DNA from 3 places in the Methylobacterium sp. CM6244 genome. Region 1 is predicted to be linked to each of the others. Evidence: predicted binding sites of a transcription regulator. Region 1 holds the regulator's gene; each other region holds the start of a gene.
The links. The regulator LexA, encoded in region 1, represses DNA repair genes until DNA is damaged. The targets are predictions, from matches to a motif close to TGTTCNNNNTGTGTTCNG.
Positions count from the first base shown of each region.

Region 2: the regulator LexA is predicted to act here: its motif matches at 3,504-3,521, upstream of parE (DNA topoisomerase IV subunit B).
Region 3: the regulator LexA is predicted to act here: its motif matches at 3,881-3,898, upstream of ruvC (crossover junction endodeoxyribonuclease RuvC).

Region 1 covers NZ_CM139247.1:2,392,846-2,398,709, reverse strand. The annotation lists gene ACYQML_RS11080 (GntR family transcriptional regulator) at 782-1,474, shown strand; gene lexA (transcriptional repressor LexA) at 1,841-2,578, shown strand; gene ACYQML_RS11070 (ComEC/Rec2 family competence protein) at 2,572-4,842, opposite strand; gene gltX (glutamate--tRNA ligase) at 5,021-5,864, shown strand, end outside.
Region 2 covers NZ_CM139247.1:4,062,096-4,067,959, reverse strand. The annotation lists gene ACYQML_RS19140 (di-trans,poly-cis-decaprenylcistransferase) at 34-744, shown strand; gene ACYQML_RS19135 (hypothetical protein) at 917-1,114, opposite strand; gene ACYQML_RS19130 (PhoX family protein) at 1,248-3,236, shown strand; gene parE (DNA topoisomerase IV subunit B) at 3,535-5,625, shown strand; gene ACYQML_RS19120 (outer membrane protein) at 5,812-5,864, opposite strand, start outside.
Region 3 covers NZ_CM139247.1:173,164-179,027, forward strand. The annotation lists gene bfr (bacterioferritin) at 1-43, opposite strand, end outside; gene ACYQML_RS00830 ((2Fe-2S)-binding protein) at 105-386, opposite strand; gene ACYQML_RS00835 (hypothetical protein) at 707-1,696, opposite strand; gene ruvA (Holliday junction branch migration protein RuvA) at 1,869-2,486, opposite strand; gene ACYQML_RS00845 (YceI family protein) at 2,565-3,182, shown strand; gene ruvC (crossover junction endodeoxyribonuclease RuvC) at 3,240-3,806, opposite strand; gene ACYQML_RS00855 (YebC/PmpR family DNA-binding transcriptional regulator) at 4,476-5,222, opposite strand; gene ACYQML_RS00860 (HAD-IA family hydrolase) at 5,502-5,864, opposite strand, start outside.

The DNA.
Region 1 (5,864 bases):
CTCTCCCTGGTTCTTTGACGTTTTATTTTGATTGGCGGTCCGCAAAGTCGGCGAACCGATGACGTGAACTTTTCCGCTGCGGGATTTGGTTCTCTCGTGCAGCGCAAACCCGATTGTGATGCGGCTTCGGAGACCGCGGGATTCCTCGACGTTAAATCGACGTCCTGGCAGTGACTTTGGAGTTGGCGTTGCAGTGAAGTCGGCCAGCGTGACGTTTCATTCTCCCTCGACGGGGCGTGGATTTTCTTCAACGGGAATCCAAAAATTTATGATCTCTTTGGGTATTCCGCGCAGCTTAATCTTTGCGGTGACTTGATGGGGTCGATGGTGGACACAACCAAATCGCCATGTTTTATAATGCCTATCGCCAGTCGAGCGGCGTTCGCCGGCTGGCGATCCCGCGCCTGCCTCGAACAGAGAAGACGCTTTGACCCGATCTAGCAGTCGAAAACTGCTGTAAGCCCTCCGACCCGATAGGCAATTGGTGGCATACCAAATACCAACTGTCAAACGGATTTGCACGATTGTGCCGATCAGCATCGGATCGCTCGAACGCGAGGCTTCGCATGGCCGGTCGACACGGGAAGAATACAACTCCTTCCTTCATGGTAATCGGAAGTCTGCTCTTCGAACCGTAGCGAGGAAAGCGCCACTCAGCTTATGTTAAGAGCTTTGAGCGGGCCGAGGCATTCCTTGTATTTCAAACGCGAGTTTGGCATGCTTCACACCAAGTGTGCTCGCCCGCGTGTGCGAGTTTAAATTATTCTAGGTGGCATGAAAAATGGTTAAATCCGACACATTTCAAGTAAAGCCTATCGTTGCGACTTCAAGCTTGCGTGCATTGGCTTATGACGCGCTCAAAGAAGCAATCACGAACATGAACATTTATAATCAGCGTGAAGAGGTTCGCCTGGATGAGCGAAAGCTGTCCTTGAACCTTGGCGTGAGCCGCACCCCTGTGCGCGAAGCGCTGACGGTATTGGAGCAGGAAGGCTTCGTGCGGTTCGAGGCCCGTCGCGGTGTCTTCGTCATCAAGAAGTCGAAGAAAGAAATTGTCAGCATGATCCAGGCTTGGTCTGCCTTGGAGAGCATGGCTGCGCGCCTCGCCTGCGAGCGTGCCACCGACGAACAACTTCTCTGCCTGCGTGAGCACTTTCCAGAATTCTATGAAGGACGCCCGTCGGATCATCTCGACGAGTATTCGGAAGCCAACATTCGCTTCCACCAGAAGATCATTTCGCTCGGCCAGTGCGACGTGATCAAAGACATCACCAGCAACCTGCTGATGCATGTCCGCGGTATTCGCAACACCGCGCTGCGTCAGGGGGAACGCGCGGCCAACTCGATCAAGGAACACGTGGCGATCATCAAGGCATTGGAAGCGCGCGATGCAGATCTGGCGGAACGCCTCGTGCGCGAGCACGGCCTCGGCCTCGCCAGCCATGTCGAGAAATATGGTGACTATCTCGACTGATCGACGCTGCCGCCAGAGTACCCGCCATATCGCATGGCTCCCCGGCCGTCGGTGACCGACTAAGTCATCGGCGGGGACTGGGCGCGCGGCTCCGCCGGACACCGCGAAGGCCCGCCATACAGTGGCGGGGTAAGCCCCCGCGGCACGAAGCCCCTTCGGATGATTGAAGGGCCCGGCGGGTGATACCGGCGGACGCCAAGCCGGCCCGCGGTAAGGCCGCTTGAGCGGAACATTGCACCTCAGGAACAAACTCTACCACCGGGTTAACGGAACCCTTGCAGAACACTTGCGGAACGTCTACCGTGTTCGTGTTTTGTTTCAGCGGCGTTAGTCGCGGCCATTGGCTTCAGTGGAAGAGTGATCTGTATGTTGACGCGTAAGCAGCTGGATCTTCTCCAATTCATCCAACAACGGATGCAGGAGAGTGGTGTCCCGCCCTCCTTCGACGAGATGAAGGACGCCCTCGATCTCAAATCGAAGTCGGGGATCCACCGGTTGATCACGGCCCTCGAAGAGCGCGGATTTCTGCGTCGTTTGCCGAATCGCGCCAGGGCGATCGAAGTGATCCGGATGCCTGAGAGCCTGACCGGTGCACCGGCGTCGAAGCCCGCTCCCGCCGGTGAAGTTCGCCGCTTCACGCCGAGCGTCGTCGAAGGCGGTCGGTCCAAGGCGATGCCGTCCCTGCGCCAGCCAACGACCCAGGCCCAGGACGAGAGCGGAAGGTCGATCACAATCCCGGTCATGGGACGGATCGCGGCCGGCACGCCGATCTCCGCCATACAGAACCAGAGCCATTCCGTGACGCTATCACCGGACTTCCTGGCCGGCGGCGAACATTACGCGCTGGAGGTCCGTGGCGATTCGATGATCGAAGCGGGTATCCTCGATGGTGATCTTGTCGTGATCAAGAAGCAGGACACTGCGAATACGGGCGACATCATCGTTGCCCTCATTGACGATGAAGAGGCCACATTGAAGCGCCTGCGTCGCCGCGGTTCCTCCATCGCTCTGGAAGCGGCAAACCCAGCCTACGAGACGAGGGTTCTGGGTCCGGATCGTGTTCAGATCCAGGGGCGGCTCGTCAGCCTGGTCCGTCGTTACTGAAGCCCGTCCGACTGCGTTTCGGATGACGGATCGCCGTCGTCGCCCTCGGGTTCTATGGGTTTCGGACTTGGTCCCGATTCCTTCGGAGGCGAAGGGGACGGCGTGACGACAGCGACCGCCCGCCGCCATGGCGGACGAGAATGAGGTTGGTGGGCGGACGTGACCTGCGGTCCTTCAGGGCCGAAACGGATGGCGGTGGCGCCGCGTAGGGCTAGGTATGCGCGATCGATGACGAAGCCGGCCCGGCAGTCTTTGGGAGCGTCACGGCGGGCGATGATCACACTCGCCCGTTCGCAATCCTCCGCGAAGGCCCGCTTGTCCTTGACGAGGGCGACGATCCGACCCGGTCCTAACTCGACGACGCATCCGACGGTATCGCATCGGCTTCTCGGCGAGGCTGCGACGGCGGCGACTTTCCGCGAATCGCCATCCGCCTTGAGCCATTGTTCGAGGACGAAGGCCGGCGGGCTGCCGAGAATGCTCAATCGGCCGTCCCCGTCGCGGAAGGCTGCACCGCCACCCTCACGGTCGATGTAGACGTCGTAACGCGGCGGCATGGTAGCGAGCACGACACCGAGAGCGGCCGGAGCAAGGCCGATCCAGCGTAAGCTCGAGACGGGAAGTGTCAGCAGGAGCAGAGCGAGAGCAAGCAGGCAGAGTGCCGTGCTGCCATAGGCCGGGACGACGAGCGTGGCGTGTCCGAACCCGCTGATCCAGCCGGAGATCGTGAGCATCCCGCGTACGGCGAGCCCCATCGCCCACCAGACCGGCTGGTCCAGTGCGAAGGGATAGGCGAGGATCCCAAGAACCGCCGCCGGCATCACCGCCAGGGAGACGAGGGGCAAGGTCAGGGCATTGCCGACGATGCCGAAGGGCTGGACGGTCTGGAAATGATAGGTCGCGAAGGGCGCCGTGGCGATCTGGGCGATCAAGGTCGTCGCCAGCGTGCCAAGGACCGCGACAGCCAGAAACCGCCAGGTTCGGGCCAAGAGGCCCGCACCTTCGCGTGGCGGCATCCAGCGATTGAGCGCACCGGCGCAAGCGATGAGGCCCGCAACCGCGCCGAACGACATCTGAAAGCTCGGGCCGAGAATCCCGTCCGGCTCGCGCGCGAGGGCGATGAGGGCAGCGAGCGCGAGGTTTCGCATGCTCAAAGCCGGGCGATCTACCAGGATCGCGCCGAGCATCACCAACGTCATGATGAGCGAGCGTTCGGCAGCGATATCCCAGCCCGAGAAGACGCAATAGGCCGTGACACCCACCATGGCGAAGCCGGCGGCGATCTTCTTGATCGGCCAAACCAGGGCGAGCCCCGGAATGAGGGCGAGCAGCGCGCGGACGAGCCAGAACACGACGCCGGCTGCGAGCACCATGTGGAGGCCGGAAATCGAGACGACGTGGTGAATTCCCGCCGCACGCAGAACCTCGTTGGTCTCGGCATTGATGAGGCCGCGCTTGCCCGTTACGAGGGCGGCGGCCACCGCGCCGGCCTGCCCGCCATTGGCGTCGGTGATGCGCCGGGTCAGCGCGTTGCGGGCGTCGTCTACGGCGGCTGCCAGCGCTACCGAGCGGGGCAAAGGCCTGGGCGGATGCTTGACGTCGATCTTGCCTACCAGGGAACCGACGGCACCGATCCCGCGAAAATAGGCATCCCGGGCGAAATCATATCCGCCGGGGCGGGCCGCGTCGGGCGGCGGCAGGAGCCGTGCCGTCGCCGAAATGAAATCGCCGGGCTTCAGCGCAAGGGCCTTCTTGTAGGAAACGCGGACCCGCGTGGGCCGGCGATCCGGCGGGAGGTTGGCGAAACTCTCCACGAGAACGATCAGGCGGGCGCCGACTTCCCGTTCGTCGAGGGCTTCGACCAATCCGGTGAGCGGGGCAATCGTCGTCCGGGCCAGGACGGGTGCCGCTACGACCTGCATCCTCAGGGTGGCGGCCGCGAAACCCAGGAAGGCTACGGCAAGTCCGAGAACCAATGCCAAGGCCACGGGCCTCGAACCGAGGCGAAGTGCGAGGGCAGAGAGTGCGGACGCGACGAGGAGGGGTGCTGCCAGCGCAGGCTGACCATCCGTGGCGGTGAAACAGACGAGGATGCCAAAACCGAACGTGACGGCAAGCCAGGGAAACAGGCGCCTCTGTTCGGATTCCTGAACCAGCCCGTCGACGATCCAGCGTCTAATCGCGCCGATCAGGATCGCGGGTGAGCGTGACGAGGCCAAGGCGGCACCCGTCGCACCCGTGGCTCGCGCACTGGCCTGCGCCATCTCCGGCTGCGTCTCTCCTCACGGCTCACGAAGCGCGAGAGATGCCGCCCGCGCGAAATCGTCCCCGTTTCGCGACTCGGCGCCACGCTTTCTTAACGTCATCGAAAACGCATGCTACATGCGCCGATCCGGGCCGGTCGATCCGCCCTCTCATTTCACGCACAAGTTTAACCGCCCGATGTCGTCACCCGTCGTTACGCGCTTTGCCCCCTCCCCTACGGGGTACCTGCATATCGGGGGAGCGCGCACGGCGCTCTTCAACTGGCTTTATGCCCGTCATTTCGGCGGCAGAATGCTGCTGCGCATCGAGGATACCGATCGGGAGCGCTCGACCCAGGGCGCCATCGATGCGATTCTCGACGGGCTCCGCTGGCTCGGGCTCGATTGGGATGGGGACGTCGTCTACCAGTTCGCCCGCGCCGCGCGGCACCGCGAGGTAGCGGAAAGCCTGCTCGCTTCGGGCAACGCCTATCATTGCTACGCGACGCCGGACGAACTCACCGCCATGCGCGAAGCCGCGCGGGCCGAGGGACGTCCCATGCGCTATGACGGGCGTTGGCGCGACCGCGATCCTTCGGAGGCACCGGCGGGCGTGAAGCCGGTCATCCGCCTGCGCGCCCCATCCGAGGGCGAGACGGCGGTGGAGGATCAGGTTCAGGGCCGCGTGACCTGGGCCAACAAGGATCTCGACGACCTCGTCCTGCTCCGTTCCGACGGCAATCCGACCTACATGCTCGCGGTCGTCGTCGACGATCACGACATGGGCGTCACCCATGTGATCCGTGGCGACGACCACCTCACGAACGCCGCACGGCAGGGCCAGATCTATGATGCGCTCGGTTGGTCCGCGCCCATCATGGCCCATATCCCGCTCATCCACGGTGCTGACGGCGCCAAGCTCTCGAAGCGCCACGGCGCGCTCGGGGTCGATGCTTATCGCGACCTCGGCTACCTGCCCGCCGCCTTGCGCAACTACCTCGTCCGCCTCGGCTGGAGCCATGGCGACCAGGAGGTGTTCTCGA
Region 2 (5,864 bases), 1.7 Mb from region 1:
GGACTCCGTCTTTTTTTGCCAAGGAACTCTGCGATGCAAAGCGAACAGACGCCCGGCCTGCATATGGGCATCATCATGGATGGCAACGGACGCTGGGCCTCGGGGCGCGGACTGCCCCGCGCGCTCGGTCACAAGGAAGGCGTCGAGGCGATCCGCCGGGTCGTGGAGGCGGCGCCGAAACAAGCCATCGGCACCCTCACCCTTTATGCCTTCTCTTGCGACAACTGGAGACGTCCGGAGGCGGAGGTCTCCGCCCTGATGGGGCTGCTCCGGCTCTACCTGCGCAACGAGATCGCCCGTTTGGTCGAAAGCGGCGTACGTCTCAGCGTGATCGGCCGGCGCGACCGCTTGCCCGAGGGACTCGCCGCCGCCATCGGCCGAGCCGAGGCCGTAACACTCGAGGGGAAAGCCCTGCATCTGCGGATCGCCGTCGATTACTCCGCCCGCGATGCCATTCTCGCCGCCGCGCTCGCCAGCGCCAGCAATCCCGGGATGACCCGCACCACCTTCTCGACCCTGGTGACGGGCGATGCCTGTGTCCCCGAGGTCGATTTCGTGATCCGCACCAGCGGCGAGCAGCGGCTTTCCGATTTCCTGCTCTGGGAGAGCGCCTACGCCGAACTTCACTTCACCCGCCGCCATTGGCCTGATTTCGATGCCGGAGACCTCGAAGAAGCTCTCGCCGCCTACCGCAATCGCGACCGCCGCTTCGGAGGGCTGGCTACCGGGTCCGTGGCGGCCTGAAAAGCTGAGCCGACGATTGGCGAGGCAGGAGGCTGAAGGGTCGGGTCAAAGACTACCCTCTCACCCTTCGGCAGGCTGTTTTCCTTGCGATATGATGGTTCGGTCGGCTTGAGCCAGGCATAGCTTCGTCGGCGAGCAGACGGCTCCCTCGACCTTTAGGGCTGCGCTGCCCTCAGACGAAAAAGAGGAAGGCTCCGAAGCTCGCGAGGAAGCCCGCAAGAGACACCGCCGAGAGAACAAGAAATTTGGAGGATGCCCTCGATCCATCGTCGGCTCCGTCCTCGATCGGCGAGAAGGCACGACCCGCAGCCTGCGACGCGCGGATGAGATCGTCGTGGCGCACCATTCTCAAGGCTGCAGACGGCGCCATGTCGCTCTCCCACCGATCGGCTCTATGTGCGGAAACGCACAAACCAGAGATTGGTTCCCAATCCGACCCGTCATCGCCCCGCCATGTCCGGCTCCTAGGAATCCGTCACCTAAGTCACAGGACGAGTTCCACCATGACCGAGCCGCTGCGCACCCGCTCGCAGGCCGCCGAAGACGGCGAGGATGCAGGCACGAATACGAGCGGCAACGCCACGTTCGGCGATGTGGTCGCCGCGCGGTTCGACCGGCGCGACCTCCTGCGCGGTCTCCTCGGGGTCGGCGCCATCGCCGCGGTGGTGACGCCCCGCGCGCTCGCCGCCGCCCCGGCTGCGGCGGCGCAGGGACGGGCGACGCCGTTCCCGTTCAAGGAAATCGAAGCGGGTTCGGACACCCACCATCACGTGGCCGAGGGGCACGATGCCGACATCCTGATCCGCTGGGGCGATCCAGTCCTGCCTGGCGCGCCTGTTTTCGATCCGCGGAACCAGTCGGCGGAGGCCCAGGCCCGGCAATTCGGCTACAACAACGACTTCGTCGGTTATTTCCCGATGCCCGGCGCCGCCGATCCGGCGGCGCACGGACTTCTCGTGGTCAATCACGAATACACCAACGAGGAGCTGATGTTCCCCGGCCTCGGCCGCCAGGATATCAAGACCGTCGCGTTCAAGGGCATGAACCGCGAGCTCGTCGATATCGAGATGGCCGCCCATGGCGGATCGGTGATCGAGGTGAAGCGAACGGACGGCAAATGGGCCGTGGTGCCGAACTCGCCTCACGCCCGGCGCATCACCGCGGAGACGGTGATGACTTTGTCCGGTCCCGCCGCAGGCTCCGACCGGCTGAAGACGACGGCCGATCCTGTGGGCCGTACGGTGAAGGGCATGATCAACAACTGCGCCGGCGGAACCACCCCCTGGGGGACGTGGCTCACCTGCGAGGAGAATATCAACTATTACTTCTCGGGCTCCCTCGCCGAGGGTTCTGCTGAGGCGACCAACCACAAGCGTCTCGGCCTGCCCGGCAACGCCTATGCCTGGGGACGCTTCCACGAGCGCTTCGACCTCTCCAAGGAGCCGAACGAGCCGAACCGCTTCGGCTGGGTCGTGGAAATCGACCCGTTCGATCCCGCCTCCGTCCCGACGAAGCGCACCGCCATGGGCCGGTTCAAGCACGAAGGCGCCGCCGGCATCGTCTCGAAGAGCGGCCGCTACGTGGTCTACCAGGGCGACGATGAGCGTTTCGACTACGTCTACAAGTTCGTGACGGACGCGGCCGTAAATCTCGCCGACCGGCGGGCCAACCGCGATATCCTCGATTCCGGCACGCTCCACGTCGCCCGGTTCGATGCCGACGGACGCGGCGCCTGGATGCCGCTGGTCTTCGGACAAGGCCCCCTGACGACGGAGAACGGGTTCCGCTCCCAGGCCGACGTGGTCATCGAGGCACGGCGTGCCGCCGACCTCCTCGGCGCCACCAAGATGGATCGCCCGGAAGACGTCGAGGCCAATCCGAAGACCGGCAAGGTCTATGTCATGCTCACCAACAACGTGAAACGCAAACCCGACGAGGTGAACGCCGCCAATCCGAGGCCCGACAACCGCTTCGGCCACATCGTGGAGCTGACCCCCGACGAGGGCGACCATGCGGCACCGGGCTTCGCCTGGGAGATCCTCGTCAAATGCGGCGATCCCTCCATCGCTACGGTCGGCGCCACCTTCTCCTCCGCGACGACGAAGGACGGCTGGTTCGGCATGCCGGACAATTGCTCGGTCGACGGACAGGGTCGGCTCTGGGTCGCCACCGACGGGAACTCGCCATCGAAGACGGGCCGGAACGACGGAATCTGGGCCATGGAGACGGACGGGCAGGGACGGGGAACCGGCAAGCACTTCTTCCGGGTGCCCAACGGCGCGGAGATGTGCGGCCCCTACTTCACACCGGACGACACCACGTTCTTCGTCGCCGTCCAGCATCCCGGCGAGGCCGACGAGGAGGATCCGAAGGCCGCTCCCGCCACGTTCGAGGCACCTTCGACCCGGTGGCCGGATTTCGACGATGCGATGCCGCCCCGCCCGGCCATCGTCGCCATCACGAAGCGCGGGGGCGGCCGGGTCGGAAGCTGACCGCTCGGCCTTTCCAGCTGGACACTGGATCCCCCTCCGTCGCCGCTGAATGGCGGCCCTGTCGAACCGGCGTCGTGGAACTCGCCCCCATTGCGCCGCAACTCCTTCAGAGTGCCAGCAGGGGTACGGATAGCGACCGGGGAAAGGGCAGGGCGCAGCGACCGCGCCGGTCCCTCCGAAATCCCGACGACACAGCGTTAAGGGAATCGGCGCAAGCTGTGCAGGAACACGGGGAGAGACCTCCCGCGCCCTCATGGCGGCGCTTCACGTTTCCGTTTCGTTCCTGTATGGTTGGCACATGACTCAGCGCGAGACCTCACGCCAGGCCGTTGCGGCCCCCGCCGTCGGCCGGCCGAGCGATCTGTTCGCAGGCGGCCAGGCGCCGGTTCGCGGTGCCAAGGCTTCCTCCGCCGCCCGAGCGCCCCTCGACAAGGCGCCCATCGAAACAGCCGAGGCCGGCTACGACGCCTCGTCGATCGAAGTGCTGGAGGGGCTGGAGCCCGTCCGGCGCCGGCCGGGCATGTATATCGGCGGCACCGACGAACGCGCCCTGCACCATCTCTTCGCCGAGGTGATCGACAATTCCATGGACGAGGCTGTGGCCGGCCATGCCAGCTACATCGAGGTGGAACTGGAGGCGACGGGCCACCTCGTCATCACCGATAACGGACGCGGTATCCCGGTGGACCCGCATCCGAAATTCCCCGGCAAATCCGCCCTCGAAGTCATCATGACGACGCTGCACGCCGGCGGAAAATTCGACTCGAAGGTCTACGAGACCTCGGGCGGCCTTCATGGCGTCGGCATCTCCGTGGTCAATGCCCTCTCGGACAGCCTCGAGGTCGAGGTCGCCCGCAGCCAGACCCTGTACCGCCAGACGTTCTCGCGTGGCCACGTGCAGGGGCCTCTGGTGGAGGTCGGCCGGGTGCAGAACCGTCGCGGCACCCGGGTGCGCTTCCATCCCGATGCCGAGATCTTCGGAGCTCTGAAATTCGATCCGCGCCGGCTGTTCAAGATGGCCCGGTCAAAGGCCTACCTGTTCGGCGGCGTCGAAATCCGCTGGCGTTGCGCGCCGTCCCTGATCGAGGGGATGGACGACGTCCCGGCAGAGACCGTGCACCGCTTCCCCGGCGGCCTGCGCGATTATCTCGCCCGCGATCTCGAGGGCAAGGAACTCGTCACCGATGCGGTTTTCGCCGGCAAGGTGACGAAGCCCGGTGGCCATGGCTCCCTCGAATGGGCCGTCGCCTGGATGGTGGTGGAGGACGGGGTCTCGCACTCCTATTGCAACACCATCCCCACCGCCGAGGGTGGCACGCATGAAAGCGGCCTGCGCGTCGCCCTGCTGCGGGCGCTGCGCGAACATGCCGAACGCGTCGGCCAGGCTAAGCGCATGACCTCCGTCACAACGGATGACGTCATGGCGACCTGCGCCTCGATGCTCTCCGTCTTCATCCGCGAGCCGGAATTCCAGGGCCAGACCAAGGACAAGCTCGCCACCGTGGAAGCCTCGAGGATTGTCGAGACGGCGATCCGCGACGCGTTCGACCATTGGCTCGCCGCCTCCCCGGCCCAGGCCAACAAACTTCTCGACTGGGTGATCGACCGGGCCGAGGAGCGCCTGCGCCGACGCCAGGAGAAAGAGGTCGCGCGCAAATCCGCGACCCGCAAGCTACGTCTGCCGGGCAAGCTCGCCGATTGCTCGAAGGCCGGTACGGCCGGCTCGGAAATCTTCATCGTCGAGGGTGATTCCGCGGGCGGCTCGGCAAAGCAGGCGCGCGACCGCGCCAGCCAGGCGATCCTGCCCCTGCGCGGCAAGATCCTCAACGTGGCCTCGGCCAGTCGCGACAAGATGGGCGCCAACCAGCTCATCTCCGACCTGACCCAGGCGCTCGGTTGCGGCACGGGCAACAGCTACAAGGGCGAGGATCTTCGCTACGAGAAGGTCATCATCATGACCGACGCCGATGTCGACGGCGCCCATATCGCATCCCTGCTGATCACCTTCTTCTATCGCCAGATGCCCAAGCTCATCGACAAGGGCCATCTCTACCTCGCGATCCCGCCGCTCTACCGCCTCCAGCACGGCGCGAAGACGGCCTATGCCCGTGACGATGCCGATAAGGAGCGGGTCATCAAGACCACGTTCAAGGGTGCCAAGGTCGAGATCAGCCGCTTCAAGGGGCTCGGCGAGATGATGCCGGCGCAGTTGAAGGAGACGACCATGGACCCGAAGAAGCGTACCCTTCTGCGCGTCGCGGTCCTCGACGAGGCACGCGTCTCCACGGGCGACGCCGTGGAGCGGCTGATGGGCAACAAGCCCGAAGCCCGCTTCGCCTTCATCTCCGAACGCGCCGCCTTCGCCGACGAGGCCGTGCTCGACATCTGATGCCGAGTGCGGGTTGAGGCGGGCTGATCGAGGTCTGGCATGAGACAGGGGAAGCACCGCTTCCCCGTCACTGTGCGACGAACCCATACCAACGCAAAAAACCCGGCCGCCAGGCCGGGTTTTTCGTTTGGACGATCCTGAGCCGCGCAGCCCTCGAGAAGGACTGCGCGGAGATTATGGACGATCCTAGTAGGTGCCGAACTTGTAGTTCAGGCCGGCGCGGACGACGGCGAACTCGT
Region 3 (5,864 bases), 2.2 Mb from region 1:
GACCTCGATTGAGGTACTCGACGACCTTCACATCACCCTTCATAACACTCACTCCCGTTCAGCTTCTCGAGCATGAAGGGGAGCGTGGAGCCTCGCACAGGCCCTCAGGCGGCGATCCCCTCCTCCGCAGTTTGGAATTGAACCAAACTACAAGCGCTGGCGCAACCCGTTCCGCACGCATGGCCGGCTTCCGCCACGGCGTCTTGCAGAGCACCCTGCAGGGCCGCCTGCATGATCGAGCGGATCGTCCGGGCGCAGCGACCGCATTTCGGGCTGCAACCGAGACAGGCCTGGACCTGTGCCGGCGTGCGCGGACAATCAGGCCCATCCTTGAGGCAGGCGCGGACGGCGCCGTCGGACAACACGTTACAGGAACAGACGATCATGACAGCTCGCTGGACGGGATGAGAGGCTTCGATCGACCACGAAAGAATCGTGCGCGAGGCAGATTCCCCGTTTCGTGCATCGACTTGAGCGCCTCTTTAGAACTCTTAAAATCTACTGCATTCTCAATAACTTAACTGGCATGGGATTTTTGCGCAAGGCGCGCAGACCTGCCTGCGACGACTGGAGCCAGCCCCGTGGGCGTGCAACGCCGTCTCTGGGGCGCAGTCTCTCGGGTCGAAGTCGGGCAGGTCACACAGCCGTGGCCATCGGTACTGCGACCGTCCTCGCGGCAGCGATATCCTGGCGGGGACGAACCCGCTCAGAAGACGTGGAACGCGACGCCAGCGAGGAAGCTCTTCTCTTCCGTACCCTTCAGGGTCGCCGTTTCGAGATTGCCGAACTTGTTCAGCCAGTACTGGAAGCCGATGAACACATCGACGCGGTTGGGCTGGTCGTAGACGAGCTTGCCGAGGTCGAGCACCAGATTGGTGCGGGAGACGAATTCGAGCCCCGTCTCTCGATTGAAGGCGAAGATCGCTGGATTACGGACACCGCGCCCCTTGGGCAGGACAATGTTGTTGATGCCGGTGACGCTGAGCGGCAGGCCGGTGAAGGCCAACGGGAAGCTATAGGCGATCTCGATCTCGGGGACGGTATCGTAGCTGATGTCCCGGTTCGGATAGGGATTGAAGCCGTTGCGGTTCCACTCCTTGTAGGCATGGACCGAGGCGTTGAGAAAACCGGCCGGCACGTCGAAGGAAAGGTTAAGACCGCCGACGACATTGCGCTTGCGGGGGCCGAAGGCGGTATCCTTCGTGTTGGCGTCGAACCCGTAGGACAGGGAGATATCCTTGACGAGGCCGGGCACCACGAACGCCTTGGTCCCGGTGAGCGCGTTGAGGCTGAGTGTGCCGCGGTAGAGGCCGTAGACTTCCGTCGCACCCTCATCGCGAAGCAGGAACCCGCCAGGCGCGTTGGTGGTACCGGCTCGCTCCTGCGCTCCGGATTTCAGGATGTCGAGCGAGAACAGATTGGTGCCGTAGGCCCAGGCATTGGCATGCGCGACATTGAAGATTTGTTTGGGGATACCGCGCGAGCGGAACGACCCGTCGGCGTCCCGCACCCGTATACCCGGCTCGGCGGCGGGGAACTGGTAATGGTAGCTCACCTGGGTATCGGTAAAGAGAAAGAACGGCGAAGGCGCATCCGGAACGGGTGGCTGCACGCCGGCCGGATCGGCGGCCAGCGCCGGTGCCACTGCCGCGCAGGAGACCAGCGCGGTCGCCAGGAATGTCCAGAAGCCCGTCATATTCAATCCCGGAGCGCGGTCCGCCCAGTCGGGGCTCCGGTCGATAGCGGATTAGACAGTTTACCGGAAGGACGAAAGCTGGTTCTCCCGTGGGACGATGGGCAACTATGTAGCATAAACCGTTAAAACAGGCGTCGGGCCGGACGCGGATTTGCGCCTTGGACCATCCGATTCACCGGGCGAGTTCGCGCAGGCCAAGGCGGATAAGGGTCTTGGCTTCGGCGCCCTCACCGGCTCCCTTCATCGCGGCGGCGATGGCGGCGGAGGCCTGGACCGGGGCGTAACCGAGATTGACCAGGGCCGAGATGGCATCGGCGGCGGGCTGAGGCGCGGTTCGATCCTCCACCGCTCCGGAGAGGGCCAGGACGGCGGGGTCGATCGGCGCGAAGGCGGGGGCCTTGTCCTTCAATTCGGCGGTGAGCCGGGCGGCGAGGCGTGGCCCGACCCCGGGGGCGCGGGCGATGGCGGTCTTGTCGCCCATGGCGATGGCGGTGGCGAGGGCCTCCGGCTCCAGCACGGAGAGCAGGCCGAGGGCCACCTTGGAGCCGACCCCCTGAACGGTCTGAAGCAGGCGAAACCATTCGCGCTCGGCATCGGAGCGGAAACCATAGAGCCGGATCATGTCCTCGCGGACATGGGTCTCGATGGCGAGGGAAGCGGCCTCGCCCGCGCCCGGCATCCGCTGCAAGGTCCGGGCGGAACAATGCACCACGTAGCCGACCCCCTGCACGTCGAGGATCACGAAATCCTCTCCGTAGGAATCCACCACACCCTTCAGCTTGCCGATCATGCATCATCTCGTCATCAGAGACAGGGTCTTATCAGGGACCGGCCCTCCTGTCCGACCAGCCATAGAGAAAGTGACCGCATGATGCGCACGCGCCTCCTCGCCCTCCTGCTTCTGGCCTCGCCCTGCGCCTACGCGCAGGAGACGCCACCCGAAGCCGGTCCGTCGCGCGACCCGACCCAGGTCAAGCCCGGCACCTACGTGCTCGATCCGGCACACGGCAAGATCACCTGGTCGGTGATCCATCTCGGCTACTCGACCTATTATGGGCAGATCACCGATGTGGCGGCCAAGGCCGTTCTGGATCCGAAGGAGCCGGCAAAGAGCCAGCTCAGCGTCACCATCGGCATGGCCAGCATCAACGGCCTCAACGATGCCTTGAACAAGCATCTCCAGGCCCCCGAGTTCTTCGACACGGCCAAGTTCCCCACCGCCACCTACACGGCGACCCTGGTGGAGCCCACCAGCCCGACCACGGCGCGGATCACCGGCACCCTCACCCTGAAGGGTGTGACGAAACCCGTCTCCTTCGACGCCACGTTCAACCAAGCCGGCACCAACCCCGTCGACAAGCGCTACACCGTGGGCTTCGATGGCTGGGCCGTGATCAAGCGTTCGGATTTCGGTGTCTCGGCCTTCGTGCCGGCAGTGAGCGACGAGGTGAGCCTGCGCCTGGAGGGCGAGTTCAAGGCCCAGTAAACCCGCCCAGGACGTAAAGTCCCCTCTCCCCGCGCCCAGCGCCGGGAGAGGACATGCTCACCTCTTCGCCAGAGCCGCCGCGATCCGTGCGGCGGCAAGCCCGCTCACCCCGGCGACGGGAGCGTGGAGCTTCTTCAGCGCATGCGCACCGCGATGATTGGCATGGGTGACGGCGATGGCGAGGGCATCGGCGGCATCCGCCGTCTTGAACTCGGCCTTGGGCATCAGAAACTTCACCATCGCCTGGATCTGCACCTTCTCGGCATGGCCCGAGCCACAGACGGTCTTCTTCACCAGGTTGGCGGCGTATTCCGAGACCGGCAGACCAGCCAGAGCCGGCACCAGCAGGGCGATGGCGCGAGCGTGGCCGAGCTTCAGCGTCGCCTGCGCGTCCTTGTTGACGAAAGTCTCCTCCACGGCGACTTCGTCGGGCGAGAACCCCGACACCACGCGGGTGATGCCCTCGTGCAACTCCCGCAGGCGCAGGGCGAGGGGCAGGTCTCCATCCGAGGTCACCACGCCGCAATCGATATAGGTCAGTTTCGTCCCGACGACGGAGATGAGACCCCAGCCGGTCCGGCGCAGGCCGGGATCGATGCCGAGGATGCGGACGGAGCCGGTCATGCGCTCAAAACCAGAGGTGACAAAATCATGGGTTGGACAGGTCCGGGCGCGAGCGCCGCGCCGATCTGAGCGTTAAGGACATATCGTGAACGAAGTCTTGTGCCAAGGCATGGGCGATGGCATGGGCAAGACATTGCCGCCCTCGTCGCCTGAGCTGGCGGGAAACGATCCTATCCATGGGGGGACGGACCCACAGCGTCGTGGTCACCGCCGTCCCACCGGATCTCGTCGCCCGTCTCTACGTCTCCAGCGCGTAGCTCGTCGCGGATACCGGCGACGCGCGCGTAAGCTCCCGTTCCATAAGCCCGACGTATCCGAAAAATCAGAATTCCAATGCGGATATCGAAACTTGCCGGCGGAGCTCCGACTGATTCCTGAGCATCTGCCTCTGGCTAATCCTGCCGATCGCCGGGCTCGGAGCTCAGTTCAGCGGGAACGTTCCGACAGGGCTGATCCTGGCGGCAACCGTTATGGCGGGACTCGGGACGCTGACGCGCTGGCGTTGGTCAACCGCTTCCTCGACACCGTAAAAGCAGCCTGATCCTGGCTCCGCTCGAACGAAGCGGATGCCGGATCAGCCGAGCACGCGCGGCACCAGAGTGAATCCCGGATCCGCCATCATGAAGGGGACTATCGGATCTGGAATGATCGCTTGTGGCTCCGGGCCGCTCACCCTTCGAGCTTGGCGACCAGAGCGTCGGAGAGAGCGAAATTGACGTAGACGTTCTGGACGTCGTCCTGGTCTTCGATGACTTCGACGAGGCGGATCAGCTTCTCGCCGGTCTCGTCGTCGACCTCGATCGTGTTCTGGGCCTTCCAGATCAGGGCCGTGCGGCGCGGCTCGCCGAAGCGGGCCTCCAGTGCCTTGGAGACCTCGCCGTAGGAATCCTGGGCGCAGGTGATCTCGTGGCCGTCCTCGGAGGAGCGCACGTCGTCGGCGCCTGCCTCGATGGCAGCCTCGAGCATCGTGTCGGCATCCGCCACCTTGGCATCGAACTCCACCACGCCGACATGGTCAAACATGAAGGAGACAGCGCCGGTCTCGGCCAAGCTGCCGCCGGACTTTGTGAAGGCCGAGCGCACGTCGGAGGCGGTACGGTTGCGGTTGTCGGTCTGCGCCTCGACGATGAGGGCAGCGCCGCCCGGGCCGTAGCCCTCATAGCGGATCTCGTCGTAGCTTTCGGCGTCGGCGCCCGAGGCCTTCTTGATGGCGCGCTCGATATTGTCCTTGGGCACGTTCTCGGCCCGTGCCGCGATGATGGCGGCGCGAAGGCGCGCATTCATCGCCGGGTCGGGCATGCCGAGCTTGGCCGCAACCGTGATCTCGCGGGCGAGCTTGCCGAAGATCTTGGAACGGACCGCATCGACGCGGCCCTTGCGGTGCATGATGTTCTTGAACTGGGAATGGCCGGCCATAGCGTGACCTTGGGTCGTGTCGGAGGTGGAGCGGAAGTGCGCGCGCGCGTCACCGCAGCGGGGTTGGGCCGGGTTATAGGCCGGGTCCGCTCATCGAGGCAACGCGGTGAGGCCCCCGGCGTTGATGCGGCAGGGGAGTTTCTCTCCTCGCAACGGGGACAGAAGCGATGGCAGACGAAGGAAACGGCGGCGCGGTGCGGCCCTGGTGGCGCCTCGCCTTTACCGCCTGCCTCGGCATCGTCGCGGGCTCGACTTTGTTTCCGCGGCCCGCGAAAGGGGTCACCCCGCGTGCCGGGCGTGCCAGTCCTTCAACGCCGCGAGAGTGACGACGTCGCCGGGCCATGCCGATCCGGCGAGATGGCTATGCGGCGCCTCCCTCTCGCCGAGATCGGAGACGGCCGAGAACGCGCCCTCCAGGCTGTGACCACCGGTATAGAGGCTGCGCGTGGCGATGACCGGCAGGCCGGCATTCAGGGCAGAGCGGATGCCGGGGGCGGAATCCTCAAAGGCGATGGCCTCGCCCGGTTCGACCCCGAGGCGCTTCAGGGCGAGCACGAACACGTCTGGATGGGGTTTCTTGCGCTCGGCCTCGTCGCCGCAGGCGATGGCGTCGAACGGATTGCCCTCGGGGAAATTCACGGC